DNA from 4 places in the Kitasatospora sp. HPM-01-4 genome. Region 1 is predicted to be linked to each of the others. Evidence: riboswitches for the same ligand, from Rfam matches in the RefSeq annotation. Region 1 holds a riboswitch; each other region holds the start of a gene.
What was found. Region 1 has a riboswitch for cobalamin ahead of cobN (cobaltochelatase subunit CobN). Riboswitches for the same ligand answer to the same signal wherever they lie in the genome.

Region 2: another riboswitch for cobalamin. It lies ahead of ACSMTC_RS23420 (ribonucleoside-diphosphate reductase subunit alpha); the one in region 1 lies ahead of cobN (cobaltochelatase subunit CobN).
Region 3: another riboswitch for cobalamin. It lies ahead of ACSMTC_RS03915 (CoA-acylating methylmalonate-semialdehyde dehydrogenase); the one in region 1 lies ahead of cobN (cobaltochelatase subunit CobN).
Region 4: another riboswitch for cobalamin. It lies ahead of ACSMTC_RS10875 (cobalamin biosynthesis protein); the one in region 1 lies ahead of cobN (cobaltochelatase subunit CobN).

The regions. Positions count from the first base shown of each region.
Region 1 is NZ_JBPQGP010000005.1:7,028,628-7,035,679, forward strand. Features, by position in the region: gene cobN (cobaltochelatase subunit CobN) at 1-1,821, opposite strand, end outside; cobalamin riboswitch at 2,033-2,179, opposite strand; gene ACSMTC_RS30795 (cobalamin biosynthesis protein CobG) at 2,256-3,494, shown strand; gene ACSMTC_RS30800 (precorrin-8X methylmutase) at 3,491-4,117, shown strand; gene ACSMTC_RS30805 (precorrin-2 C(20)-methyltransferase) at 4,114-5,679, shown strand; gene ACSMTC_RS30810 (S41 family peptidase) at 5,836-6,759, shown strand; gene ACSMTC_RS30815 (cobalt-precorrin-6A reductase) at 6,858-7,052, opposite strand, start outside.
Region 2 is NZ_JBPQGP010000005.1:5,372,032-5,379,083, reverse strand. Features, by position in the region: gene ACSMTC_RS23445 (DUF3311 domain-containing protein) at 105-392, shown strand; gene mctP (monocarboxylate uptake permease MctP) at 389-2,014, shown strand; gene ACSMTC_RS23435 (histidine phosphatase family protein) at 2,240-2,983, shown strand; gene ACSMTC_RS23430 (helix-turn-helix domain-containing protein) at 3,088-4,035, opposite strand; gene ACSMTC_RS23425 (GNAT family N-acetyltransferase) at 4,617-5,111, shown strand; cobalamin riboswitch at 5,165-5,322, shown strand; gene ACSMTC_RS23420 (ribonucleoside-diphosphate reductase subunit alpha) at 5,489-7,052, shown strand, end outside.
Region 3 is NZ_JBPQGP010000005.1:942,492-949,543, reverse strand. Features, by position in the region: gene ACSMTC_RS03935 (alpha/beta fold hydrolase) at 1-167, opposite strand, end outside; gene ACSMTC_RS03930 (DUF1648 domain-containing protein) at 251-1,360, opposite strand; gene ACSMTC_RS03925 (GntR family transcriptional regulator) at 1,357-1,767, opposite strand; gene ACSMTC_RS03920 (hypothetical protein) at 2,600-2,725, opposite strand; cobalamin riboswitch at 2,916-3,109, shown strand; gene ACSMTC_RS03915 (CoA-acylating methylmalonate-semialdehyde dehydrogenase) at 3,318-4,817, shown strand; gene ACSMTC_RS03910 (acyl-CoA dehydrogenase family protein) at 4,814-5,962, shown strand; gene ACSMTC_RS03905 (enoyl-CoA hydratase/isomerase family protein) at 5,962-7,032, shown strand; gene mmsB (3-hydroxyisobutyrate dehydrogenase) at 7,029-7,052, shown strand, end outside.
Region 4 is NZ_JBPQGP010000005.1:2,574,135-2,581,186, forward strand. Features, by position in the region: gene ACSMTC_RS10865 (hypothetical protein) at 1-959, opposite strand, end outside; gene ACSMTC_RS10870 (alpha/beta hydrolase family protein) at 1,226-2,353, opposite strand; cobalamin riboswitch at 2,646-2,827, shown strand; gene ACSMTC_RS10875 (cobalamin biosynthesis protein) at 2,949-3,896, shown strand; gene ACSMTC_RS10880 (cobyric acid synthase) at 4,126-5,661, shown strand; gene ACSMTC_RS10885 (putative cobaltochelatase) at 5,661-7,052, shown strand, end outside.

The DNA.
Region 1 (7,052 bases):
GTTGCTGTGCTCGTCGAGCAGTTGCTCAAGGCGCGCGATGTCGCCGTAGGAGTCGGCGCGGGCCATCGGCGGGACCAGGTGGTCGACCAGGGTGGCGTGGGCACGGCGCTTGGCCTGGGTGCCCTCGCCCGGGTCGTTCACCAGGAACGGGTAGATCAGCGGGAGGTCGCCGAGTACGGCGTCCGGACCGCAGGCGGCCGACAGCGCGGCCGTCTTGCCCGGCAGCCACTCCAGGTTGCCGTGCTTGCCGAGGTGTATCACCGCGTGGGCGCCGAAGCCGCCGTCCTCCCGGGCGGCCGCGATCCAGCGGTAGGCCGCCAGGTAGTGGTGCGAGGGCGGCAGGTCGGGGTCGTGGTAGATGGCGACCGGGTTCTCACCGAACCCGCGCGGCGGCTGGATCAGCACCAGCAGGTTGCCGGAGCGGATCGCGGCCAGCACGATGTCGCCGTCCGGGTTCCGGCTGCGGTCCACGTACAGCTCGCCGGGCGCCGGGCCCCAGTGCTCCTCGACCTGCTCCCGCAGCTCGGCGGGGAGCTCGGCGAACCAGCGGCGGTAGTCGGCGGCCGGGATGCGGACCGGGTTGCGGGCGAGCTGCTCCTCCGTCAGCCAGTCCTGGTCGTAGCCGCCCGCCGCGATCAGCGCGTGGATCAGCGCATCGCCCTCGTGTGAGGCATCGTCGCCGACGTCGAGTCCCGGCAGCTCGTCACCGAGGTCCATGCCCTCCGCGCGCAGCCGGTGCAGCAGCCGGACCGCGCTGGCCGGGGTGTCCAGACCGACCGCGTTGCCGACCCGGGCGTGCTTGGTCGGGTACGCGGACAGCACCAGCGCCAACCGCCTCTCGGCGGGCGGGACATGGCGCAGCCGGGCGTGCCGGATCGCGATGCCCGCGACCCGGGCGGCGCGCTCGGGGTCGGCCGCGTAGACGGTCAGGCCGTCCTCGTCCAGCTCCTTGAAGGAGAACGGGACGGTGATCAGGCGGCCGTCGAACTCGGGTACGGCGACCTGGGTGGCGGTGTCCAGCGGGGAGAGGCCGTCGTCGCTGCCCTCCCACTGGGCCCGCGACCAGGTCAGGCAGAGCGCCTGGAGGATCGGCCGGTCGAGCGCGGCGAGCGCGCCCGCGTCCCAGGCCTCCTCGTCCCCGCCCGCCTGCGCCTCGGCCGGGCGGGTGCCGCCGGCGGCCAGCACCGTGGTGACGATCGCGTCGGCCCGGCCCAACTCGGCCAGCAGCTCGGACTCGGCGCCGCGCAGCGAGGAGCAGTACAGCGGCATCGCACGGCCGCCCTGGTCCTCGATCGCCCGGCACAGGGTCTCGACGAAGGCGGTGTTGCCGCTCATGTGGTGGGCGCGGTAGTAGAGCACCGCGATCAGGGGGCCCTCGGTGGTCGAAGGCGTGCGCTCCAGCGGGCCCCAGGCGGGGGCCGAGGCGGGCGGGGCGAAACCGTGGCCGGTGAGCAGCACGGTGTCGGAGAGGAAGGCGCCGAGCTCGGCCAGGTTGGCCGCGCCGCCGTGCGCCAGGTAGGCGTGCGCCTCGGCGGCGATCCCGGCGGGGACGGTGGACAGCTCCATCAGCTGGGCGTCCGGCGCCTGTTCACCCGTGAGCACGACCACCGGGCGAGGGCCGGCCAGCAGCGCGTCCAGGCCCTCCTGCCAGGCCCGGCGGCCGCCGAGCAGCCGGACGATCACCAGCTCGGTGCCCTCCAGCAGCGCGGGCAGCTCCTCGGGGGTCAGCCGGGCCGGGTTCCCGAGGCGGAAGCGCACCGGGCCCTGCGAGGCGCGGGCGCTGAGGAGATCGGTGTCGGAGGTCGACAGCAGCAGGATCATGCGGTGGGCCTCCCGGCCTGGTGGATGGTGGGCCGAGCGGTGCGGTGCTCGGCGGACGGCGGAGTGCGGCGGGTGCCCGGCCGGCCCACGGGAACGGGTGGCGTGGGAGCGTGCGGCGCCGGCTCGGCACACCCGGCACACAGCGGGCGGAGCACGGCGGACCCGGGCATGCGGGAGCGCATCACTTCTGGCCTTCCTCGGGGTCCGCGCCCCGGGCTGGTCGAGGACGGCGGGAGTACCTGGCTCCCAGGGCCCAGTTGAGCCGTGGTTACAGTGGCGGGACCGCACCGGTTTTCCACCGGTTTCCTCCGCATATGCCGTCAGGCCGCCCGCGCGGGCCGCCCGGGAGCATCGTACGGGTTGCGACTGACCTGGGGGGAGTGTGATCTGTTCGGTACGGTGCACCCCGAGCGGTGATCTGTATGCTCGCCGCCATGCCACCCACACCCGACGCCGTCGTGCCGGGCCCCGGTGCGCCCGACCGCGACCGTTCGGACGCCTGTCCGGGGGCCCTGCGGCTGCACACCGCCGACGACGGCTCCCTCGCCCGGATCCGGATACCCGGCGGACTGCTGACGGACCGTCAGGCGATCGCGCTCGCCGAGGCCGCCGAGGAGCTGGGCGACGGCGAGTTGGAGACCACCTCGCGCGGCAACGTGCAACTGCGCGGCCTGCCTTCGGACTCCGGTCTCGAACTCGGCCGCCGCCTGCGCGCCGCCGGACTGCTGCCCTCGGACACCCATGAGCGGGTCCGCAACATCGTCGCCTCCCCGGCCGCGGGGCTGGACGGCCTCGGCCACGCCGACGTCCAGGACTGGGCCCGCGAACTGGACCGGCGCCTGTGCGCGAGCGAGGCGGCGGCCGGGCTCTCCGGCAAGTTCCTCTTCGCCCTGGACGACGGGCGCGGTGACGTCGCCGCCCTCGACGCCGATGTGACATTGATCGCAACCGCCGGCGGCGGCGCCCTGCTGCGCCTCGGCCGCGCCGCCACCGCCCGCCCGGTGCCGCCCGGCCGCGCCGCCGAAGGTGCGGTCCGCGCCGCCGAGGAGTTCCTGCACGCGCTGCGCGCCACCGGCACCAAGGCCTGGCACCTGCGCGAGGCGCCCGAACTGCTCGACCCGGGCACCGAAGAGCTGCCGGCCCTGCCCGGCGCCGCCCCTGCCCCCGGCGCCCTGCCCGGCGGGCTCTCGGTCGGCCTGCGGTTCGGCCGGGTCGGCGCGGCACGGTGGCGGCTGCTGGCCGCGGCCTCGGCCGGGGAACTGCGCCTGACCCCCTGGAGGGGAGTCATCCTGCCGGGGGCGGCGGCCGGCCGGCTGCCCGAGCTGGCGGCGGCCGGGTTCCGTACCGACCCCGGTTCGGCCTGGGAGCGGGCCAGTGCCTGCACCGGGCTGCCCGGCTGCGCCAGGTCGCGGGCCGACGTACGGGCCGACGCGGCACGGGCGTTGGACGCGGCGGCGCGGCGGTCCGCCCCGGGCGGACTGCCCGTGCACTGGTCCGGTTGCGAGCGGCGGTGCGGGCATCCGGCGGGGGAGTGGGTGGACGTCCTCGCCACGGGGCAGGGCTACCGGGTGACCCGCGTCGGCGCCTCGGCGAAGGCGCCGGCGGATGTGTCAGTGAACGTGACGACAGAGCGGATGGCCGAGGCAGTGGCCGAGGCCCGGAGGATCAAGTGATCGAGTACGAGAAGGACGGCGCGGCCATCTACCGCCAGTCCTTTGCCACCATCCGGGCCGAGGCCGAACTGGCCCACCTGCCCGCCGACGTGGCGCAGGTCGCCGTGCGGATGATCCACGCGTGCGGCATGACCGACCTGGTCGAGGACCTGCTCTGGTCGCCCGGCGTGGTCGCGAGCGCGCGCGCCGCGCTGCACGCCGGTGCGCCGATCCTGTGCGACGTGTCGATGGTGGCCAGCGGGGTCACCCGCAAGCGGCTGCCCGCCGACAACGAGGTGATCTGCACCCTCTCCGACCCCTCGGTGCCCGAGCTGGCGAGGAAGATGGGCAACACCCGGAGTGCCGCCGCGATGGAGCTGTGGCTGCCCCGCCTGGAGGGCGCGGTGGTCGCCGTCGGCAACGCGCCGACCTCGCTGTTCCGGCTGCTGGAGATGATCGAGGCCGGTGCGCCGCGTCCGGCCGCCGTGATCGGTGTGCCGGTCGGCTTCATCGGCGCCGCCGAGTCCAAGGAGGCGCTGGCCGCACACCCGTCCGGCCTGGAGCACCTGGTGGTGCGCGGTCGGCGCGGAGGCAGCGCGATCGCCGCCGCCGCCGTCAACGCGATTGCGAGTGAAGAAGAGTGACGGAGCATCAGGAAGTCGCCAGCGGGCGGCTGTACGGTGTCGGCCTCGGCCCCGGCGATCCGGAGCTGGTGACCGTCCGGGCCGCCGCGCTGATCGGCCGGGCCGACGTGGTGGCGTACCACAGCGCCCGGCACGGCCGTTCCATCGCCCGCTCGATAGCCGAGCGCTACCTGCGCGGCGACCAGATCGAGGAGCAGCTGGTCTACCCGGTCACGGTCGAGACCACCGACCACCCCGGCGGCTACCGGGGCGCACTGGACGAGTTCTACGAGGAGGCCGCCGCCCGGCTGGCCGCCCACCTGGACGCGGGCCGGGACGTCGTCGTACTGGCCGAGGGCGACCCGCTGTTCTACGGCTCGTACCAGCACATGCACAAGCGCCTGGCGCACCGCTACCCCACCGAGGTGGTGCCCGGGGTGACCTCGGTGAGCGCCGCCGCCGCCCGGCTGGGTGAGCCGCTGGTCGAGGCCGACGAGGTGCTGACCATCCTGCCCGGTACCCTCCCCGAGGAGGAGCTGACGGCGCGGCTGGCCGCCACCGACTCCGCCGTGGTGATGAAGCTGGGCCGTACCTTCCCGACCGTGCGGCGGGCGCTGGAGCGCTCCGGGCGGCTGGCCGAGGCCCGGTACGTCGAGCGGGCCACCATGGCGGGCGAGCGCACCGAGCCGCTGGCCGAGGTGGATCCGGCGAGTGTCCCGTACTTCTCGGTCGCCGTACTGCCCAGCCGGATCGGGGGCGCGCCCGTCGAACCCGCAGGGACCGCCGAGGGTGCGCAGTGCGCCGACGGCGAGGGCGAGGGCGAGGGCGAGGGCGAGGGCGAGGTCGTGGTGGTGGGCCTCGGGCCGGCCGGCCCGCTCTGGCTGACCCCCGAGGCACGCGGTGAACTGGCCGCCGCCACCGACCTGGTGGGCTACACCACCTACATCGACCGGGTACCCGTCCGTCCCGGCCAGCGGCGGCACGGCTCGGACAACAAGGTGGAGGCCGAACGCGCCGAGTTCGCCCTGGACCTCGCCCGGCGCGGACACCGGGTGGCCGTGGTCTCCTCCGGCGACCCGGGTGTCTTCGCGATGGCCACCGCCGTACTGGAGGCGGCCTGCCAGGAGCCCTACCGCTCGGTGCCGGTACGGATCGTGCCGGGGATGACGGCCGCGCACGCCGCCGCCTCCCGGGCCGGTGCCCCGCTCGGCCACGACTACGCGGTGGTCTCGCTCTCCGACCGGCTCAAGCCCTGGGAGGCGGTGGCCCGGCGACTGCGCGCCGCCGCCGAGGCCGACCTCGTGCTCGCCCTCTACAACCCCGGTTCGCAGAGCCGCACCACCCAGGTCGGCCTGGCCCGCGACCTGCTCCTCGAACACCGCGCCCCCGACACCCCCGTGGTGATGGCCCGCGACGTGGGGGGTCCGACCGAGCGGGTCCGGACCGTCCGGCTCGCCGAACTCGACCCGGCCCAGGTCGACATGCGGACCATCCTGCTGGTCGGCTCCTCGCAGACCCAGGCGGTCCGGCGCGAGGACGGCACCGAGGTGGTGTGGACGCCGCGCCGGTACCCCTCGGCCTGAGCGGTCCGCGACGGGGCGTCAGTCGGGCAGAACACCCGCCTGACGCCCCGTCGAAGGTCTCCCGGGGCAGGGGTACCCGCGCGGCGCACCGCCGCCCGTTCCCGCGGTCTGATAATCGGTCGGCTCACCGGGGGCCTCCCGCTACCATCGCGGCTCATGACGACAATCGCCGACACGGCCGGAACACTCGACACGGCCGGAACACTCGACAGGGCCCTCGCCCTGATCACCGCCGGGTACGTCTTCCCCGAGCGCACCGCCGCCATCGAGACCGCGATCCGCGGACACCTCGCCGCCGGCACCTACGAGGGCCTGGCGGCACCGGAGTTGTGCGCGGCGGTCACCGCGCACCTCCAGGAGGCCTGCCCCGACAAGCACCTGCGGCTGCTGTACGAACAGGAGCCGCAGCCGATGGAGGAGGAGCCGGAGGAGCTCGCCGAGGCGCGGTTCGAGTCGATGTGCGTGGAGGCCAACTTCGGTGTCCAGCGGGTCGAACGGCTCGACGGCAACCTCGGCTACCTGGACCTGCGTCTGATCGCGGACCCCGCCACGGCCGCCGGCACCTTCGCCGCCGCCATGCAGCTCCTGGCCCGGACCGAGGCCCTGATCCTCGACCTCCGGAAGAACATCGGCGGCCTGCCCTCGGGCGTCGCGCTCTGGTGCAGCTACTTCTTCCCGGACGGCGAGACCCACCTCAACGACGTCTACGACCGCAAGACCGAATCGACCCGCCAGTACTGGACCTCCACCCACCTGCCCGCCCCTCGCTACCTCGACCGGCCGGTCTACGTGCTGACCAGCGACTCGACCTTCTCCGGCGGCGAGGAACTGGCCTACAACCTGCAGGCCACCAAGCGGGCCACCCTGGTCGGCGAGACCACCCGGGGCGGTGCCCACCCCACCGCCCGGATCTCCGTCACCCCGCACGTCACCGTGACCGTACCGACCGCCCGCTCGATCAACCCCGTCACCGGCACCAACTGGGAGGGCGTGGGCGTCATCCCGGAGATCTCCGTCCCCGCCGGAACGGCGCTGGAGACCGCGGTCGAGCACGCGCTGCGGCGGATCACCGCCGGGTAGGCCCGGCCCGGTTCGGCCGGCGGTGATCTCCGGCGGGCGCCCGGGCACGGGCCGGCCGAGCCGGTAGTCGGACCGGGGCCGGTGCGTGCCGTCGGCCGTCAGAGTGCCCGTACCGGAGACGCCAGCCAGGCGAGGGCGCCCGGGACGTCCGGGACGGCCGGGACGCCCCGGGGGAGTTCGGGGCGGCGGACGATGACCACCGGCAGGCCGAGTTCGCGGGCGGCCGTCAGCTTCGGGGCGGTGGCCGCACCGCCGCTGTCCTTGGTGACCAGGACGTCGATCCGGTGCTCGCG
Region 2 (7,052 bases), 1.7 Mb from region 1:
CGCTGCCGTACTGACTGCCGATCACCGGCGGTGCCGCTCGGCGGTCGCACGGCCTCGTGCGTTGCGGCGCCGACGAGGTGACCCCTCATCAGCGGGAGCCGCACATGTCGTCCGAAGTACCGAAGCCCGATGCCGGAGCGCCGCCGGGCGCCCTGCCCCCGGTCACCCCGGAACGGGTGCTCGCCGGAATCAGCCTGGCCGTGCCGGTGGTCGCGCTGCTCTGGGTCTCCTCGTACGCGAAGCCGGCACCGGCGCTCGGCGGCATGCCGTTCTTCTACTGGTACCAGATCCTCTGGATCCCGGTGTCGGCGCTGTTCACCGGGGCCGCGCTGCTGCTGCTGAACCGCGACGAGCAGCGGCGCCGGGCCGCCCGGGGCGGTGAGCCGCGATGAGGAACGGCGTCAATGTGACGGCCCTCGTGGTGTTCGTGCTCTTCTTCGCGCTGGTGACGGTGATGGGCTTCCTGGCCGCCCGCTGGCGGCGGACCGACGACGCCCTGCACCTGGACGAGTGGGGCCTGGGCGGCAGGTCCTTCGGGACCTGGATCACCTGGTTCCTGCTCGGCGGCGACCTGTACACCGCGTACACCTTCATCGCCGTCCCGGCCGCGGTCTACGGCACCGGTGCGGCGGGCTTCTTCGCGGTGCCGTACACGATCATCGCGTACCCGCTGGTCTTCCTCTTCCTGCCCCGGCTGTGGTCGGTGGCCCGGGTGCGCGGGTACGTGACCCCGGCGGACTTCGTGCGCGGGCGGTACGGCTCCAGAGCGCTGTCGCTAGCCGTCGCGCTGACCGGGATCCTGGCCACCATGCCGTACATCGCACTGCAACTGGTCGGCATCCAGGCCGTGTTGGACACGCTCGGGGTCGGCGGAAGCGGCAACTGGTTCATGAAGGACCTGCCGCTGTTCCTGGCTTTCGCGGTGCTGGCCGCGTACACCTACTCCTCGGGCCTGCGGGCGCCGGCGCTGATCGCCTTCGTCAAGGACGCCCTGGTGTACATCGTGATCATCGTCGCGGTGATCTACCTCCCGATGCGCCTCGGCGGGTACGGCCACATCTTCGACACGGCGGCGGCCAAGTTCAGCGCGGTCAGCCCGGTCACCCACAAGCCGGTCGGCTCGATGGTGACCGGCCCGGACGCGCAGTGGGCGTACGCGACCCTGGCGCTCGGCTCGTCCCTCGCGCTGTTCATGTACCCGCACACCGTCACCGGTGTGCTGGCCGCCAAGTCGCGCAACACCGTGCGCCGGAACATGGCGATCCTGCCGGCCTACTCACTGATGCTCGGGCTGCTGGCGCTGCTCGGCTTCATGGCCATCGCGGCCGGGATGGGCAAGGGCGTCAAGGGCTACAACGCCCAGCTGGCCGTGCCGCAGCTGTTCGACAGCCTCTTCCCGAGCTGGTTCACCGGCGTGGCCTTCGCCGCGATCGGGATCGGTGCGCTGGTACCGGCGGCGATCATGTCGATCGCGGCGGCGAACCTGTTCACCCGGAACATCTACAAGGAGTTCTTCAAGCCGGACGCCACGCCGGCACAGGAGACCAGGGTCGCCAAGATCGCCTCGCTGCTGGTGAAGGTCGGCGCGCTGGTCTTCGTGCTGGGCATGGACAAGCAGCTCGCGATCAACCTCCAACTGCTCGGCGGCCTGTGGATCCTGCAGACCTTCGTCTCGGTCGTCAGCGGGCTCTTCACCCGCTGGTTCCACCGCTGGGCGCTGCTGGCCGGCTGGGCCGTCGGCATGGTGTACGGCACCTGGAAGGCGTACGGCATCCCCTCGCCGGCCACCAAGCACTTCGGCGGCAGCTCCGCGGCGATCCCCGGGATCGGCGAGATCGGGTACATCGGGCTCACCGCCTTCGTGCTCAACCTGCTGGTGGCCGTGGTGCTCACCCTCGTCCTGCGCGCCGTCAAGGCCCCCGAGGGCACCGATGAGACCAGCAGGGCGGACTACAGCGTCGAGGTCGGGGACAAGGCTCTGGAGGACGCCCCGGTGCCCGTGGCGGCGCACTGATCCGGACAGGCGCACTCGGCGCCGACTCGTGCGCCCTGTGATCGCGCCGTCACCTCCGTCAACACTGGGGTGGCGGCGCGATCTTTTGCGGCGCAATCCGACCTGAGACCGACCGGCGACGGGGCACGCGACACCGCGGGCCCTACTGCCGGCCAGGCGCGACCATGGAGTGTGCGTGGCTCGTGCCTGCCCACCGAGTCACGGACACCAACGGGGAGAACGGCCATGGCAGAACTCACCGGCGTCCTCAACGGACACCGCCTCGCAGCGCCCCCGCGGCCGCTGCCCTCCGTCCTGATCGCCACCCGGCACGGCGAGAGCACCGCCAACGTCGAGTTCCGGCTCGCCGCCGAGACCGGCGCGCTGACCGTCCCGATCACCACCAGGGACGCCGACATACCGCTCTCCCCGCACGGCCGGGGCCAGGCGCGCGAACTCGGCCGCTGGCTGGCCCAGCTGCCGGCCGCCGACCGCCCCCGCGCCGTCTGGTGCTCGCCCTATGTGCGCACCACCGAGACCGCCCGGATCGCGCTCACCGAGGCCACCGGGCTCGGCGCGGCGCCGGACGGGCTCCCGGTCAGGTACGACGAACGGCTGCGGGACAGAGAGCTCGGCGTCCTGGAGATGCTGACCGCCGCCGCGATCGAGAAGGAGCACCCCGCCGAGGCCGCCCGCCGCCGCAAGATGGGCGAGCTCTACTACCGGCCGCCCGGTGGAGAATCGTTCCTGGACGTCGCGCTGCGGGTGCGCAGCCTGCTGCGCGACCTCTGCGAGGAGGAGGACGGCCGGCCGGTGCTGGTGGTGGCACACGACTGCACGGTCCTGATGCTCCGTTACGTCCTGGACCGCCTCACCGAGCCCCAACTGCTGGAACTGTGCGCGGTGCACAACTGCTCGACCAGCCTCTGGCGCTCCCACTGCGGCCGGCTCCGCGCGGAACACTGGAACTCGGTCGCCCACCTGACCTGATCCGCGCACCGCCGGCTCCCCGGACCGGTGCGCGCCCTCGGGGTACCGGGCGCGAAGGCGCGGCCCGCGCCCGGCGGGCCCGGGGCGAGAGGCTCCGTACTCGGTCAACTCCCGGCAAAAGCACGGCGGTACGCCTGCGGCGTCGTACCGAGCCAGCGGCCGAAGTGGTGCCGGAGGGCGGCCGCGTTGCCGAAGCCGCAGCGGGCGGCGACCGCGTCCACGGACTCGCCGGTGTTCTCCAGCAGGCGCTGGGCCAGCAGCAGGCGCTGGTTGGTGATCCAGCGGTGCGGGGTGGTACCGGTCTCCTGCTGGAAGCGGCGGGCGAAGGTGCGGGGTGACATATGGGCGCGGGCGGCCAGCTGATCGACCGTCAGATCGTGGTCCAGGTGGCGGCTCAGCCAGTCGAGCAGCCCGCCGAGCGAGTCCGCGTCGCGGACCGGCACCGGCCGGTCGACGAACTGCGCCTGCCCGCCCTCCCGGTGCGGGGCGACCACCATCCGCCGGGCGATCCCCCGGGCCACCTCCGCGCCCTGCACCTTGCGGATCAGGTGCAGGCCGGCGTCGATCCCCGCCGCCGTCCCGGCCGAGGTGATCACCGGGTCGTCGTCCACGTAGAGCACGTCGGGCTCGACGGTGGTGAGCGGAAAGCGCCGGGCCATCTCCTCGACGTGCTTCCAGTGCGTGGTGGAGCGGCGCCCGTCCAGCAGCCCGGCGGCACCCAGCAGAAAACTGCCGGTGCAGATCGACAACGCGCGCGCCCCGCGCTCGACCGCGGCGCGCAGTGCTTCGATGAGCTCCGCCGGGTACTCCGCGCGCCGGCCGACCGCGGTGACCACGATCAGGTCCGCCTCGGCCAGCCGCTCGGGCCCGTACGGGACGTCCAGACCGAAGCCGGCGTGGGTGAGGTGCCGCCCCGGGCGGTCGGCGACGAGGGCGAAGTCGTACACCGGCAGCCCGTCGTCACTGCGGTCGATCCCGAACAGCTCGGCGGCGACGCCCAGCTCGAACGGGTGGACCGGCTCCAGCACCACGGCGGCGACGTTCCCCAGCATCCGGCCGGGATGCCGTACGTGCGCCCCCGTCCCGCTCCCTCCCGCCTCGCTCGTCTCCCCGGTCCTTCCACGCGCCCTCGCCCCGCGCGGTTCCGCCCGCGCGGCTCCTCCCCGGACGGCAGGGCCGCTCCCCGGCCTGCCAGGGGTTGGCAGGATTTCGACGCAACCGGTCGTTTCTGCCACTCGTGGCGCCGGCCCGCGCGGACCAGGCTGGAGGCCATGACCCCCGACACCCTCGCGACCTCGCTCGGCCTGATCGGCGCCACCGGCGGCTTCGGACTGCTCGGCTTCCTCATCGGCCGTGAGCTGCCCTGCCCGGGCGACGGCGGGCGGGGCCCAGGAGGCGGTCACGGCGGCGGTCCCGATGGCAGTCACGAAGGCCCCAACCACCCGGCGGCTCCGGTTCTTCCCGACCGCCTGTACGGCACCATGCCGGCCGCCTCCGCCTTCCCGCCGGGGCCGCGGTCCGGCGCCGCCCGCCCCTCGACCGTCCCGCCCGCCGCCTCCACCCGGCCCGCCGCCACCCGACCCGCCACCACCCTGATTGCCGCCGCCGCCCTCCCGTCGGGCACACTGTCCGGATGGGCATCCTCATCCGCCGCGCTCTCGAAGAGGACCTCGAAGCCGCAGGTGACGTCACGGTCGAGGCGTTCGTGGGCGACGGTCACACCTCCCCGGACAGCGGCTACGTCCAGCTCCTCCGGGACGCCGGGCGCCGCAACCAGGAGGCCGAGCTCTTCGTCGCGCTCGACCCGGACAGCCTCCAGGTCCTCGGCTGTGTGACCCTCGCGGTCGGCGGTACCGAGTGGGCCGACATCGCCGAGCCGCACGAGGGCGAGATCCGGATGCTGGCGGTCGGCGCCGCCGCCCGCGGACGCGGTGCCGGCGAGGCCCTGGTCCGTGCCACGATGAACCGCTGCCGGGAGCTGGGACTGGCCGGGATGGCCTTCTCGACCCGCCCGAGAATGAAGGCGGCGCACCGGATCTACGAGCGCCTGGGCTTCGGCCGGACCCCCGAACGGGACTGGGCGCCGGCCCCCGGGACCGACCTCATGGTGTACTCGATCACCTTCTGAGCACCCCTCCCGCACAACCGCAGGGTTGGCCCGGCCGCGACACACGGCACTACATGTGGTGCCGCATCGTCGGACCGCCACAACATGTATGCTCGCTCTCGCTGTCGAAGCAGGGGAACCCGGTGCGAGTCCGGGACTGCCCCGCAGCGGTGAGCGGGCGGCTCTCCAAGCGCCCGCAAGTCCGGTTACCTGCCGACGGCGTGCCACATGGCTTCCCCGCAGATGCCTTGCAGCACCGCAGTACGTCCGGGCCTCGCGGGTGGGCCAGGGGGTAGAGAGCGCGCCGGTTTTCCGGGCGCGCTGTGCCTCCCTGCGCTCACGTCGACCCGGATACGACCCTCATCCGACGCCGCCGCCAGGAGAGAAGCGCCTTGACCATCGCTGCCTCAGTTGCCCTGCCTTCCCAGGGTTCAGCCGCCACCACCCAGACCGACCCCGGTGCGGCACTGCTTCGGCTCCTCACCGACCGCAGCGTTGACCTCCCCCAGGTGGACCCCGGCCACGTCGCCGCCGCCGCGCTGCGCGGCCGCCACGCCGGCTCGGACTTCGCCGAGCTGCGCGGGCTGGCCGTGGAGGCCGCCGCGTCGATGATCGCCGAGGACCCGCAGTACTCGAAGCTGGCGGCCCGCCTGCTCGCCATGGAGATCGCCGACGAGGCGATCAGCCAGGGCGCCATCTCCTTCTCCGCCTCGATCGCCGTCGGCCACACCGAGGGCCTGATCGGCGATGACACCGCCGCCCTGGTCGCCAAGCACGCCGCGGCCTTCGACGCCCTGGTCGACCTGGCCGGCGACGACCGCTTCGAGTACTTCGGCCTGCGCACCGTGCAGTCCCGCTACCTGCTGCGCCACCCGATCACCCGCAAGGTGATCGAGACCCCGCAGCACTTCCTGCTCCGCGTCGCGGCCGGCCTGGCGGTCGGCGACAGCGAGCAGTCGGTGGCCGAGGTGGCCGAGCTGTACCGCCTGATGAGCCGCCTGGAGTACCTGACCTCCTCCCCGACGCTCTTCAACTCCGGCACCAAGCACCCCCAGATGTCCAGCTGCTACCTGCTGGACTCCCCGCTGGACAACCTCGACTCGATCTACAACCGCTACGCGCAGATCGCCCGCCTGTCCAAGCACGCCGGCGGCATCGGCCTCTCCTACAGCCGCATCCGCTCGCGCGGCAGCCTGATCCGGGGCACCAACGGCAAGTCCAACGGCATCGTCCCGTTCCTGCGCACCCTGGACTCCTCGGTCGCCGCGGTCAACCAGGGCGGCCGCCGCAAGGGCGCGGCCTGCGTCTACCTGGAGACCTGGCACGCCGACATCGAGGAGTTCCTGGAGCTCCGCGACAACACCGGCGAGGAGGCCCGCCGGACCCACAACCTCAACCTGGCGCACTGGATCCCGGACGAGTTCATGCGCCGGGTCAACGCCAACGAGGACTGGTCGCTGTTCTCTCCCGCCGACGTCCCCGAGCTGGTGGACCTGTGGGGCGCCGAGTTCGACGCCGCCTACCGCAAGGCCGAGGCCGAGGGCAAGGCCGTCCGCACCGTCCCGGCGCAGACCCTGTACGCCCGGATGATGCGCACCCTGGCCCAGACCGGCAACGGCTGGATGACCTTCAAGGACGCCTCCAACCGCGCCGCCAACCAGACCGCGCTGCCCGGCCGCACGGTGCACTCCTCCAACCTCTGCACCGAGATCCTGGAGGTCACCGACGACTCCGAGACCGCGGTCTGCAACCTGGGCTCGGTCAACCTCGGCGCGCACGTGGCCGACGGCGCCACCGCCGGCGACCTGCTGAACGCGATGGACTGGGAGCGGCTGGACGCCACCGTGCGCACCGCCGTGACCTTCCTGGACCGGGTCATCGACATCAACTTCTACCCGACCACCGAGGCCGGCACCTCCAACTCCCGCTGGCGGCCGGTCGGTCTGGGCGTGATGGGCCTGC
Region 3 (7,052 bases), 6.1 Mb from region 1:
TGCACGGTGCCGTACGCGGTGGTGCCGTCCACGGTGAACCGCACCTCGCGGTCGGCTGCGGGGACCACCGCCGCGTTCTGCCCGGCGGCGCTCGCGGCCGGGGCGGCTAATCCCGCCGCCGCGGTCGCGGCCACCAGTGCAGCGGTTGCCCGGATGCGCCAACGCATGTCTGTCTCCTTGGAGTTGGGGTTCGGGTTCGGGGGTTGGGAGTGAGTTCGGATCAGAGGCCGGATCCGCGTTCGCGTGGCCGTCAACGGCCGATCAGCTGCATCACCAGGATGAACCCGATGAACACGCCGAACGGCAGCAGGCTGCGCGGGTTGCCGAAGTTGACGGTCCAGCCGATGCCGAACCGCTTGGCGACGAAGACCGCCGGGTCCTGGCGGTTGACGTAGACCAGGCCACCGCAGCGCCAGTACCGGTCGTCGTCCCGGTGGACCACGCCGGTCCCGGTATCCTCCGCGTCCTGCTCGCCCTCCGGCACCGGCAGCCGGCTGCCGTTCTGGCCGGTGCGGATCGCGACCGCGAGGACGGCGACCAGGCCGGCCCCGGTCGGCGCCAGCACGGGCAGTGGTGCGAAGGTCCTGTCGCCGTCCCAGACCTGCCAGGCCGCGAGCAGGACCGTCAGGTCGGCACAGGCCGTCAGTACCAGCAGCGCCGCCGCGAGACGCACGATGTACCGGCGGTGCCGGGCCGCGCTCGCGGCCGGCCCGGCCGGGTCGAGGTCCGCACGGGAGCGGAAGACCTGCCAGGTCACCAGTACCAGCAGAGCGGTGAGCGCGAGTTGCACGAAGACGGGCGTGAACGCGGTGCCGACGGACTTCGCGGCGTACCGGTCGACCGCCCCGCCGTCCCCGTAGTGCATCGGCAACTGGTCGGGCATCGACGGGTAGCGGACGGCGGCCGCCACCGCGGTGGCCGCGAGGACGGCCACCGACGGGACGGCCCACGGCCACGGGAACCGCTCCGGGCGGGTGCGCAGCGAGGTGTCCGCGACCACGGCCTGGCGCAGTCCGGCGTACCAGTCCTCGCGCCGCTTGACGGCCTGGATCGCACGCCGGGCACGGAGATACCCGGCCCCGGCCACCGCGAGGACCGCGAGCGAGGCGAGGGCGGACAGCGGCGTGCGCGGAGAGGCGAGCGCGAGCAGCACTTCGGCCCCGACCAGAACCCCGCCGGCCCCGCCCACCCACCAGCGGTAGGCGCGACGCTGTTCCGCCACCACCGGGGCGTCCACCCGGTCGGGCGGGGTCCGCACGCCGAAGGGGAGGGTCGGCCCGGTGAGGGACGGCATCAGCCACGCCGTCAGCAGGACGACGGAGGATATGACCACTTGAACCACTGCTGCTCCGGTCGTCATGCCGGTCCTCCCTGGCCTTGTCGGTCCACGCCGAACGACCCGATCGTCTGCTCGCACGCCGCCAGTAGGGCCGCCCGCTCCGCCCCCTGCGCGACGGCCTCGGCGAGCAGCGTCCGCAGGCGGGCCGACCACTCCTCGACGAAGCCGGGCGGTGGCGGCCCGGAGCCCGCGTCGCGCTGCACGACCGCACCGCTCTTGCGGTTCAGCCGCAGCAGGCCCTCCTGACGCAGCAGGTCGTACGCCTTGTTGACGGTGTGGAAGTTGATGCCGAGGTCGCCTGCCAGCTGCCGTGTCGAAGGCAGGGCGCTCCCCTCGACCAGATCCCCGGCGGCGACGGCCTCGACGACCTGGTTCCTGATCTGCTGGTAGATCGGGACGTCGCTGCTCAGGTCGATGCTCAGGATCACACGGCCTCCCGCCGGGTATATCTGCTCTATTACTTATAGAACAGACCATCAGACGACGGCAAGTGAACCACCGGCCTTCCGGTCGTGACCTCCGGGGCTGAGCACCGTTGAACCACCACCGCCGGGGTCGGCGGGAACGGACCCTGCCCCTGAGAGGGGACACATGACACACGCCCCACCGGAGTTGTGTCTTCCCACTCCGGACTTGCTGGCCGATCCCTTCACCGGGTACGGCCGGGTGCGCGAGCAGGGCCCGGTCGCCCTGGCAGGCTTCCCGACGGCTCCACGGTCTGGATCGTCACCCGGCACCAGGACGTCCGGGACCTGCTGCGCGACCCCAGGTTCGTCAACTCTCCAGAATCGGTCGCCGGTTACTCGGGCCCGGATCTGAAGGCCGCGCGTATGGAGGCGATGGGCCTGCCCTCCCGCGTCCACCGGTACTTCTCGGACACCCTCCTGGACATGGATCGGCCCAGGCACGCTCGCATGCGGGGGCTGGTGGCGCGGGCGTTCACCGCGCGGCGTGTGGACGGCCTGCGGCCCCGTATCGAGGGCATCGCCGAACGCCTGCTGGAGGATCTTCGCGTCCAGGCCGGCGAGTCGCGGACCGTCGACCTCATCGCGCACTTCGCCTATCCGCTGCCGATGGCCGTGGTGTGCGAACTGATCGGCGTGCCCGAAGCCGGCCGTCCCCTGTGGCGTGCCTGGAGCGCCCAGTTGCCGGCGCGCGATGCCGCTGGGCTGCGTCGGTCGTCTCCTGAGCTGATCGACCACGTCCACGGCCTACGTGGTCCTCAGTCCGCCCCGGCCGGTAGCGGGCCAGGTCGAGCTGCTAGGGGGCGCGGTACCGGCGGGGGTCGCGGTTGGCCGCGTCGTCGATCAGCGGCGCGGCGGCTTCGGCGACGATCTGCTGGGTGCCCTCGGGCGGGTCAGGGACTCTGACGGCGCGCGGCGGCACCCCGGTGCTGCCCTCCGTTCTATCGACACAGAGCGCCGAAGAGCGGTCCGTACGACCGATTAGGCCCGTTCGAGGGATGGGCACCGGGTGGTGTCGGAAGGTGCGCGGTGCGCTGGAGCGCCGGGCGCCCGGGAATTGAGCAGGTCTGTGAGGGAACGCTCGCGCGGGGCGGCGCCACCCCTGGACTTACTAGGACGTCCAACTATATGGTCGTGGCAGGTCCGCGGTGTCAGGGAAGCCGGTGTGAGTCCGGCACGGTCCCGCCACTGTGACCGGGGAGCTCGTCCTCGCAGGAGTCACGGCCACTGGCAGCCAGCCGGGAAGGCCCGAGGGCGGGTGGTGATCCGGGAGTCAGGATACCGGCCGCGGATGGTTCGTGTTTTCCACGAGGATGGAGACGACACGCATGACTCCGGGCCGCCCGCTGTTCGCCGACCCTGGCTGTGCTGTGCCGAAAACCCTTGGTGCACACCGCTCCTGAGGGTATGTCAGCCTGAACCGCCGAGCCGGTCCGCGGCCGCACCACCGTGCGCCGGGCCGTCGGCGGTGCTCTCCATTCCTCCTCTCCCACCCCTGTCGAGAGAAGGAACCGATGGTCCGAGAACTGAGCCACTTCGTCGCCGGAAAGCGGATCCCCGGCGCCTCCGGGCGCTTCGGCGACGTCTACGACCCCAACACCGGTCGGGTGCAGGCCCGGGTGCCGCTCGCGAGCCGTGCCGAGGTCGAGGCCGCGATCGCCGATGCCGAGCAGGCCCAGCCCGGCTGGGCCGCCTGGAACCCGCAGCGCCGTGCCCGGGTGCTGCTGCGCTTCCTGCAACTGGTCGAGGAGCAGAGGGAGGAGATCGCCCGGCTGCTCTCCGCCGAGCACGGCAAGACCATCGCCGACGCCCATGGTGACCTGCAACGCGGCCTGGAGGTGGTCGAGTTCGCCGCCGGGATCCCGCATCTGCTCAAGGGCGAGTTCAGCGACAACGCCGGTACCGGCGTCGACGTGTACTCGATGCGCCAGCCGCTGGGCGTGGTCGCGGGCATCACCCCGTTCAACTTCCCGGCGATGATCCCGCTCTGGAAGGCGGCCCCCGCGCTGGCCTGCGGCAACGCCTTCATCCTCAAGCCCTCCGAGCGCGACCCCTCGGTGCCGCTGCGGCTGGCCGAGCTCTTCCTGGAGGCCGGGCTGCCGCCGGGGGTGCTCAACGTCGTCAACGGTGACAAGGAGGCCGTCGACACCCTGCTGGAGGATCCGCGGGTCCAGGCGCTCGGGTTCGTCGGCTCCACCCCGGTCGCCCAGTACGTCTACGCCACCGCGGCCGCGCACGGCAAGCGCGCGCAGTGCTTCGGCGGGGCCAAGAACCACATGATCATCATGCCGGACGCCGACCTCGACCAGGCCGCCGACGCTCTGATCGGCGCCGGGTACGGGTCGGCCGGCGAGCGCTGCATGGCGATCTCGGTGGCCGTCCCGGTGGGTGAGGAGACCGCCGACGCCCTGGTGGCGAAACTGACCGAGCGGATCGCGGCACTGAAGGTCGGCCGCTCGGACGACCCGGCCGCCGACTTCGGCCCGCTGGTCACCCGGGAGGCACTGGACCGGGTCCGCGACCACATCGAGCTCGGGGTCCAGGAGGGCGCCGAACTCCTGGTCGACGGCCGGGACTTCCGGCTGGAAGGCCACGAGGACGGCTACTTCCTCGGCGCGTCGCTGTTCGACCGGGTCACCCCCGGCATGCGGATCCACCGCGAGGAGATCTTCGGCCCGGTGCTCTGCGTGGTGCGCGCCGCGGACTACGAGGAAGCCCTGCGCCTGCCCAGCGAGCACGAGTTCGGCAACGGTGTGGCCATCTTCACCCGGGACGGCGACACCGCGCGCGACTTCACCCGCCGGGTGAACACCGGCATGGTCGGAGTGAACGTGCCGATCCCGGTGCCGATCGCCTACCACACCTTCGGCGGCTGGAAGCGCTCGGGATTCGGCGACCTGAACCAGCACGGCCCGGACTCGATCCGCTTCTACACCCGCACCCGGACCGTCACCTCGCGCTGGCCCTCGGGGGTCAAGGAGGGCGCGAGCTTCACCATCCCCACGATGGAGTGAGCACCGTGCACGACCTGACGAACGATCAACTCGCCATCGCACAGACCACGCGGGCCTTCGCCGACGAGTACCTGGCTCCGCACGCGGTGGAGTGGGACCAGTCCAAGTACTTCCCGGTCGACGTGCTGCGCAAGGCGGCGGAGGTCGGCCTGGGCGGCGTGTACGTCCGCGAGGGCGTCGGCGGCTCCGAACTCACCCGCCTGGACGGCGTCGTGGCGTTCGAGGCGCTCGCCACCGGCTGCCCGTCGATCGCGGCCTACCTGTCCATCCACAACATGGTCGCCTGGATGATCGACCGGAACGGCACCGACGGGCAGCGTGCGCGGTGGCTGCCGCGACTCTGCTCGGCGGAGTACCTCGGCAGCTACTGCCTGACCGAACCGGGTGCCGGCTCCGACGCCGCCGCGATCACCACCCGTGCCGTACGCGACGGTGACCACTGGGTCCTGCGGGGAGTCAAGCAGTTCATCTCGGGGGCCGGCTCCTCGCAGGTCTACGTGGTGATGGCGCGCACCGGCGGCCCCGGCTCGGAGGGGATCTCCGCCTTCGTGGTGGAGCACGGCGATGCGGGCCTGTCCTTCGGGCCGAACGAGCGGAAGATGGGCTGGAACGCCCAACCCACCCGGCAGGTACTGCTGGACGGCGTGCGGCTGCCCGCCGACCGGCTGCTCGGAGCGGAGGGAGACGGCTTCCGGATCGCCATGGGCGGGCTCAACGGCGGCCGCCTCGGCATCGCCGCCTGCTCGCTCGGCGGCGCCCAGAGCGCACTGGAGCGCACCACGGCCTACCTCGCCCAACGCGAGGCGTTCGGCGCCCCGTTGAGCAACGCCCAGGCCCTGCAGTTCCGGCTGGCCGACATGGCCACCGAGCTGGAGGCGGCCCGAGGCCTGGTGTGGCGGGCCGCCGCCGCGCTGGACCGCGGCGACGCCCGAGCGCCGGAACTGTGCGCCATGGCCAAGCGCTACGCCACGGACACCGGCTTCGCCGTGGCCGACCAGGCCCTCCAACTGCACGGCGGCTACGGCTACCTGGCCGAGTACGGCATCGAGAAGATCGTCCGCGACCTGCGGGTGCACCAGATCCTGGAAGGGACCAACGAGATCATGCGCGTCATCGTCGCCCGCGGCCTGACCGGAGCCGCCTGATGAGTACCGGGACCGACGACGTCGTCCTCGAACGGAACGGCCGGCTGGCCCGGATCGTCCTGAACCGGCCGAAGGCGCTCAACGCCCTCACCCACGCGATGGTGCTGCGGATCTCCGAGGCACTGGACTCCTGGGAGCACGACGACGGTGTGGCGACGGTGGTGATCACCGGCGCCGGTGAGCGCGGCCTGTGCGCGGGCGGCGACATCGTCGCCATCCACCGGGCCGCCACCGGCGGGGACCCCCGTGCCGCCGAGGAGTTCTGGCGTGACGAGTACCGGCTGAACGCCCGGATCGCCCGCTACCCCAAGCCGTACGTCGCGGTGATGGACGGCATCGTCATGGGTGGCGGTGTGGGCGTCTCCGCCCACGGCAGCGTCCGGATCGTCACCGAACGCACCAGGATCGCCATGCCGGAGACCGGCATCGGCTTCGTCCCCGACGTCGGCGGCACCTACCTGCTCGGCCTGGCGCCCGGCGAACTCGGCACCCACCTCGCCCTCACCGCCGGATCCGTCGGCGCGGGTGACGCCCTGCTCTGCGGCCTGGCAGACCACTTCGTCCCCGCCGACCGGATCCAGGCGCTGCTGGACGACCTCGCCGAGCTGGGCGTCCACCACGCGCTCGCCCGGCACGTCGCGGACCCGCCGCCCGCACCGCTCGACGGCCGGCGCGCCTGGATCGACGCGTGCTACGACGCGCCCACCGCCGAGGAGATCGTCGAGCGGCTGCTGGCCGTCGGTGACCCGGCCGCCAAGGAGGCGGCCGACCGGATCACCGCCAACTCGCCGACCGCGGTGAAGGTCACGCTGGCCGCCCTGCGCCGGGCCCGCAGGCTCGGCCCGCTGGAGGCGGTGCTCGACCAGGAGTACCGCACCTCCTGCGCCGCCCTCTCCACGGCCGATCTGGCCGAGGGAATCCGCGCGCAGGTGATCGACAAGGACCGCAACCCGCGCTGGGCCCCCGCGGGCCTCGCGGACGTCGCCGACCGCGAGGTCGAGCGGCACTTCGCCCCGCTGGGCGAGCAGGAGCTCGGCCTCGCCGCCACGACACCCATGGAGCGCTGGTGACCGCCACGATCGGATTCGTC
Region 4 (7,052 bases), 4.5 Mb from region 1:
CTCTGCTCGATGTGCCCGGCGGCCGTCTGGGCGACCGTGCAGATCTCCTCCAGCTTGGCGCGCACGGCCCAGTGCCCGAGCGGCGAGAGCTCCGCGGCCTCGTCCCTGCGGACCAGGGCGCCGACGGCGGCGAGGCCGTCCAGCATCCAGTCCAGGACCGCGGCGACGTCGGCGGGGGCGGCCGGCGGGGTGCCGACCTGCGGCTCGCGGCAGGTGCCGCGGACGGCCGAGACGGCCGAGGCCGCGTGCGGGACCGGGGAGAGTGCCACGGTGCCCGTACCGGCGCCGTGCCGGCGCTCGTCCAGGCCGCGGCGGAGCAGCTCCAGCAGCTCGCTGTCGACGACCGGGCCGTCCACCAGGTGCAGGAAGGAGAGCAGCTGCGGCACGTGGTCGACGGCCTGCCCGGCGAGGTGGGCGAAGACTCCGCGCATCGCGGCGGGCGGGACGGGTGCGACCAGCGTCCAGGAGTCGAACAGCGCCGACCAGCCCCGGATCACCGCCTCGTCGTCGTGCTCCCAGGCGTGCAGCCGCCAGCCCGGCCCCGCGCCGCCCTCGCGCAGCTCGACCAGGCCGACCAGCAGGGCCTGGCCCCACGCCTTGGCGGCGGCGGCGACCGTCATCGCCAGGGCCGCTCCGGCGTCGCGGGCGTCCTCGGGGAGCAGTTCGCCCCGGCGGTCGACCTTGTCGAGTTCACCCGCCCAGCGCGCGATCCGTACGGCGTCCACGAGCATCCGGCGGGCCAGCGGGGCGAGCTCGGCCGGTGCGGGGAAGCCGTCGGGCACCGGGACCCTCCCCCGCCCGGGCTTGGGCGCCGGGGCGCGGCGGCGGGCTGCTGCGGGGTGGCCGGGGTGGGCGCCGTCGGCGCGGCGGGCCGTACCGGGCAGACGGGTCACCGTCGCACCGGTACCGATCGTCGGCTGGAGCGGGGCATCACGGTCGCGCGGATTCCGAGACGTCACGCCGTGCAGTCTTCCCCGTGCACCGGCCTTCTGTCACATCCGGTTCGGCGCGTCTTCGGCCGCCCGGTTGGACTGGGTGGAAGAGATCGGGCAACAGCCCGCAAACCGGGCCTGATATTCGAATTGTTGGCTTGATTCGAATGTCGTGCACCCAACAAAACTGAACAAAGCTGATCGACGAATCATCAGATCAAGGCCGGAAGTGATCCTTTGGCGGTCCTGATCGACGTGATCGACGATATACTCGGAGTAACCGTACCCTTGGCTCAGAGCAGCGGCGTGAGCCAGCGGCGCAGCACCTCGGCGTAGCCGTCCGGATCGGCGTTCCAGAGCTGGGCGTGCTCCGCGCCCGGCACCTCGTGCAGGCTCACCAGGTCGCTGCGGCGCTGCGCGAGGCGGCGGGCGGCCGCGATCGGCGCGATGCTGTCCGCCGGACTTCCCAGCAGCAGGGTCGGCACGCGCAGGCCGGTCCCGTCCGCGAGGCGGGCGAGGGCCTCCAGGTCCACCTTGGTACGGCCTTCTGCGGCCAGCGCGCCCAGGTTGGCGAGGGCGCTCGGGATGCCGGCGCGGACGCTCTCCCTGCGCACGCTCGCCGACCAGTCGAGGATCGGGGAGTCCAGTACCAGACCGGCGATCGGCTCCTGCCGGGAGGACCTTTCGGCGGCCATCAGGCACATCGTGGCGCCCAGCGACCAGCCGTACAGCACCACCCGCCCCGCGCCGCTGTCCAGGGCGAACCGGATCGCCGACTCGACGTCCCGCCACTCGGTCTCGCCGAAGTGGCCGAGCCCGTCCGGCGACGGCGGGGCGCCGGCGTCGCCCCGGTAGGTGACGGTGAGTGTCGGCATCTTCAGCGAGCGCAACACCGGGAGCACCGGCAGCGCCTGGGTGCGGTCGGCGCCCGGACCGTGCACCAGGATCACCCAGCTGCCGCGCATGGCGTCGACGCGCCAGGCCGGCAGCGGCCCGAGCTCGCCCTGGACGGCGGTCTCGGTGAACCCGATGCCGAGGGCGCTGGTCGGGTCTCCGCGGTAGACCCGGGGGGTCAGCTCGACCTCGGTGCCGGCGGTGAGGGTTCCGCTCTCCGAGCGTTCCAGCCGACGGGTGACGGTCTGGACGTCGGTGCCCAGGACCTCGCCGACCACCGCGTGGCCGCCGCGCGGCCACTCCAGTGCGTAGCGGCCCGGGCGTACCGTCTCCGGGGCCCGGGTGAGGGAGACGCGTCCGGCGGCGACGTCGTGCACCCACAGGTTGGCCTCGCCGGGCTTCCCGAACAGCGGGTGGACCGTGCGCTCGGACACCCTTCGGCCGATCAGGACGATCGCTGCTCCGGCTCCGACGGCGGCGACCGCCACAGCGGCGGCCGCCACGGCGGCGGCGGTTCCCCTACGCATAGTGTTCCCCGGTGTGAGCTGGTTTGGAAGGCACCTCCAGTGCACTCTCCGCGCGGCGGGCCTGCCACCGGAAGGCGGACCCGCGAACGGCCGCCCGGGGCCGCGGCCTCTTTACCACGGCCTCTTTACCGCGGCCTCTTTACCGCGGCCTCTCTACTGCGGCCCCTCTACTGCGGCCAGGGCGGCGGGCGGAGAGCTCCCGGAGACGGCGTGCCGCACGGCGGGCGGCCGAGGCGGTTGTGATCAAGCCCTCCGCGCGGTTTGTTGACTCCCGGTCGCGGACCGTGGTGGGATCTTTCAGCCAAACGGAGGCATGCAGAGGAAGCCGGTGCGAGTCCGGCGCGGTCCCGCCACTGTCACCGGGGAGCACGCTCGATCCATGGTCACGGTGGTCCGGTCGTACGGCTGCTGGAAGGCCCGAGGGTGTGTCCGACCCGGAAGCCAGGAGACTCTCGCCCCCGGTACGTCGATCCAGGGCGCGGACCCTGAGTGAGGACACGCCCGCCATGCAGGCTGCCCCGGCCGAGGTCAGGCCGCCGTTCGACCGAGCCGTACCCGTCGCCCGGGCCGCCGCCGAATCCGCGCCGTGCCCCGCCTGAATCGCGGCTCCGCCTTCGCCCTGGGCAGCATCGCCGGCTACCTCGCCGACGCCGCCTTCGCCGACCCCCGGCGCGGCCACCCGGTCGCCGTCTTCGGTACCGCTGCCGGGCGGCTGGAGCGCGCCCTGTGGCGTGACCACCGGGCGGCCGGCGCCGTGTACACCGCCGTCTGCGTCGGCACGGTCGCGGCCGGGGCGCACCTCGCCGGACGGGCACTCGGGCGCAGCCGGTACGGGCAGGCCGCGCTGGCCGCCGCCGCGACCTGGACGGTGCTCGGCGGTACCTCGCTGACCCGGGAGGCCACGACCATCGGCCGTTCCCTGCGCGCCGGTGAGCTCGCCGCCGCCCGGGAGCGGCTGCCTCATCTGTGCGGCCGCGATCCGAGCTCGCTGGACGAGCAGCAGATCGCGCGCGCGGTCGTCGAGTCGGTGGCCGAGAACACCGCCGATGCCGTGGTCAACGCGCTGACCTGGGGTGCGCTGGCCGGTACGCCCGGGCTGCTGGCCTTCAGGGCCGTCAACACGCTGGACGCGATGGTCGGGCACCGTTCGCCGCGCCACCTGCGCTTCGGCTGGGCCTCGGCGCGGCTGGACGACCTGGCCGGCTGGCCCGGTGCCCGGCTGACCGCCCTGCTCGCGGTGGCCGCCGCACCCGAACCCCGAAGGGCCTGGCGCGTCTGGCGGCGGGACGGCTCAGCGCACCCGAGTCCCAACGCCGGGCAGGCCGAGTCCGCGTTCGCCGGGGCGCTCGGGGTCCGGCTGGGCGGGACGCTGCGGTACGGCGAGCGGGTGGAGCACCGGCCGGTGCTCGGTGCGGAGTTGCGGCCGGTGGCGGTCGAGGACATCGAGCGGGCGTGCCTGCTCTCCCGGCGGGTCGGGGCCCTGGCGCTGGCGGTCACCGTGACCGCTCGGGCGCTGTGGGCCTGGCGGCGGGGGCGGTCGTGAGCCGCGGTCTGATGGCGGGTCCGGGCGGGCGGGTGGCCCCTGGGGAGCGCACGGAACCGCGCGAGCGGCTCGTCGAGGCAGTCCGCGCTTGTTCGCGTGTTTCCTCGCGCCCCCGGACGGTGCCGGAGCGGGTGGCCGGGAGCGGTGCCGAGGCGGACGGCCGCTCGCGCGGTTCCTCGCGCCTGCGGGTACTGCCCTTGGGAAGGACTGTCGAGCGGAGCGGAGGAGCATGAGCGGGGCACTGCTGGTCGCCGGGACGACCTCGGATGCGGGCAAGAGCGTGGTCACGGCGGGCATCTGCCGCTGGCTGGCCCGACAGGGCGTCAGGGTGGCGCCGTTCAAGGCGCAGAACATGTCGCTCAACTCCTTCGTCACGGCCGACGGCGCCGAGATCGGCCGCGCGCAGGCGATGCAGGCTCAGGCCGCCCGGGTCGAGCCGGAGGCGGCGATGAATCCCGTGCTGCTGAAGCCCGGTGGCGACGGCCGCAGCCAGGTGGTGCTGCTCGGCAGGCCGGTGGCCGAGGTGGGTGCGCTGGACTACCGCGAGCGCAAGCCCGTCCTGCTGGAGCGGGCCCTGGAGTGCCTGGCCGATCTGCGGAGCCGGTACGAGGTGGTGGTCTGCGAGGGCGCGGGCTCGCCCGCCGAGATCAACCTGCGGGACCGGGACATCGCCAACATGGGGCTGGCCACGGCCGCCGGGCTGCCGGTGGTGGTGGTCGGGGACATCGACCGGGGCGGGGTCTTCGCCGCGATGTACGGGACGCTGGCGCTGCTCTCGGCACAGGACCAGCGGCATGTCGCCGGCTGGTTCGTCAACAAGTTCCGGGGCGACGCGCGGCTGCTGGCACCGGGCCTGGAGATGCTGCACCGGCTGACCGGGCGTCCGGTGCTCGGCACCCTGCCGATGCTCTCCGGTCTGTGGCTGGACGCCGAGGACTCGCTGGACCTGACCACCGTGGTGGACCGGGGCCAGGTGAGCGGCCCGGTCGGGCGGGACGTGCTGCGGGTGGCCGTGGTGCGGTTCCCGAGGCTGTCCAACTTCACCGATGTGGACGCGCTGGCGCAGGAGCCCGGTGTGCTGGTCCGCTGGGCGACCAGGCCCGAGGAACTGGCCGACGCCGACCTGGTGGTGCTGCCGGGCACCCGGGCCACCGTCGCCGACCTGGCCTGGCTGCGCGAGCGCGGCATGGAGCCCGCGCTGAGGGCACGGGTGGCCGCCGGGCTCCCGGTGCTCGGGGTCTGCGGCGGCTACCAGATGCTCGGACGGGTGATCGTGGACGAGGTCGAGTCCAGGGCCGGCGAGGTCGCCGGACTCGGGCTGCTGCCCACCCGGGTGGTGTTCGGCGCGGAGAAGGTGCTGGCCCGGCCGGTCGGCGAGGCGCTGGGCGAGCGGGTCGAGGGTTACGAGATCCACCACGGCGTGGTGTCGGCCGAGGGCGGCGAGGCGTTCGTCTCGGACGGTGGCGGCCGCGCCCTGGACGGGTGCCGCCTCGGCCCGGTCTGGGGTACGACCTGGCACGGTGTGCTGGAGAACGACGGCTTCCGGCGCCGACTGCTGCGCGAGGTGGCCGAGTTGGCCGGGCGCGGGTTCGTGCCCGCGTCGGACACCTCGTTCGCGGCGGCCCGGGAGGAGCGTCTCGACCGGCTCGGCGACCTGATCGAGGAGCACGCCGACACCGACGCGCTGTGGAAGCTGATCGAGGGCGGGGCACCCGGTGGACTGCCGTTCCTCCCGCCCGGTGCACCGGAACCTCTGGAGATCTGATGAGTGACGTCCGTTACCCGTTCACCGCGATCGTCGGCATGGCCGACCTGCGGCTCGGGCTGCTGCTCAACGCGGTCTCCCCGGCGGTGGGCGGGGTGCTGGTGCGCGGCGAGAAGGGGACCGCCAAGTCGACCATGGTGCGTGCGCTGGCCGGGCTGCTGCCGTCGATCGCGACCGTGCCCGGCTGCCGGTTCGCCTGCGACCCGGCGGCGGTGGACCCGCAGTGCCCGGACGGTCCGCACCCCCTTCAGGCGGCCGGGCAGCGCCCGGCGCACCTGGTCGAGCTGCCCGTCGGCGTCTCCGAGGACCGGATCGTCGGCTCGCTGGACCTGGAGCGGGCCCTGGCCGAGGGCGTCAAGGCGTACGAGCCGGGGCTGCTGGCCAAGGCGCACCGGGGCGTGCTCTACATCGACGAGGTCAACCTGCTGCAGGACCACGTGGTCGACCTGCTGCTGGACGCCGCCGCGATGGGCCGCTCGTACGTGGAGCGCGAGGGCGTCTCGGTGCGGCACGCGGCCCGGTTCCTGCTGGTCGGCACGATGAACCCGGAGGAGGGCGAGCTGCGCCCGCAGCTGCTCGACCGTTTCGGGCTGACGGTCGAGATCGCCGCCACCCGCGACCCCGGTGAGCGCGCCGAGGTGGTCCGGCGCCGGCTCGCGTACGACGCCGACCCGGCGGGATTCGCCGCACGGTACGCGGAGGACGAGCGCGCACTGGCCGAACGGATCACCGCCGCGCGGGAGTTGCTGCCGAAGGTGGCACTGACCGATCTGGCGCTGCGTCAGATCACCGCCGTGTGCGCGGCGTTCGAGGTGGACGGACTGCGCGCGGACATCGTGATGGCCAGGACCGCGGTCGCGCTGGCGGCCTGGGACGGGCGCACCGAGGTGACCGAGGAGGACGTCCGCCAGGCCGCGCGGCTCGCCCTGCCGCACCGGCGGCGGCGCAACCCCTTCGACGCGCCCGGGCTGGACGAGGAGCAGCTGGACCGGACGCTGGCGGAGCACTCCGAGCCCGCCGGCCCCGATGAGGACCCCGACGGCGGCCCCGACGGCGACGGCCCGGGGGACGGTCCTGACGGCAACGGCCCGGACGGCGGCGGCCCGGACGGCGGCGGGGCGCCCGCACCGGGCACCGCCCCCGACGGCAGTGCCGCCTCGGAGCCCGAGCCGGGCCCGGAGGCGAGCGTCCCGCCGCAGGGCGCGGGCGGCCCGGCCAAGGCCCCGGTGGCCGCGGCCGGGGAACCGTACCGGACCAGGCTGTTCAAGGTGCCGGGCACCGGGAAGGGCGCCCAGGGCCGGCGCTCCCCCGCCGAGACCGACGGCGGGCACACCATCCGGGCGCGCCGTCCGCAGGGTGCGCTGAGCCGGCTGCACCTGAGCGCCACGCTG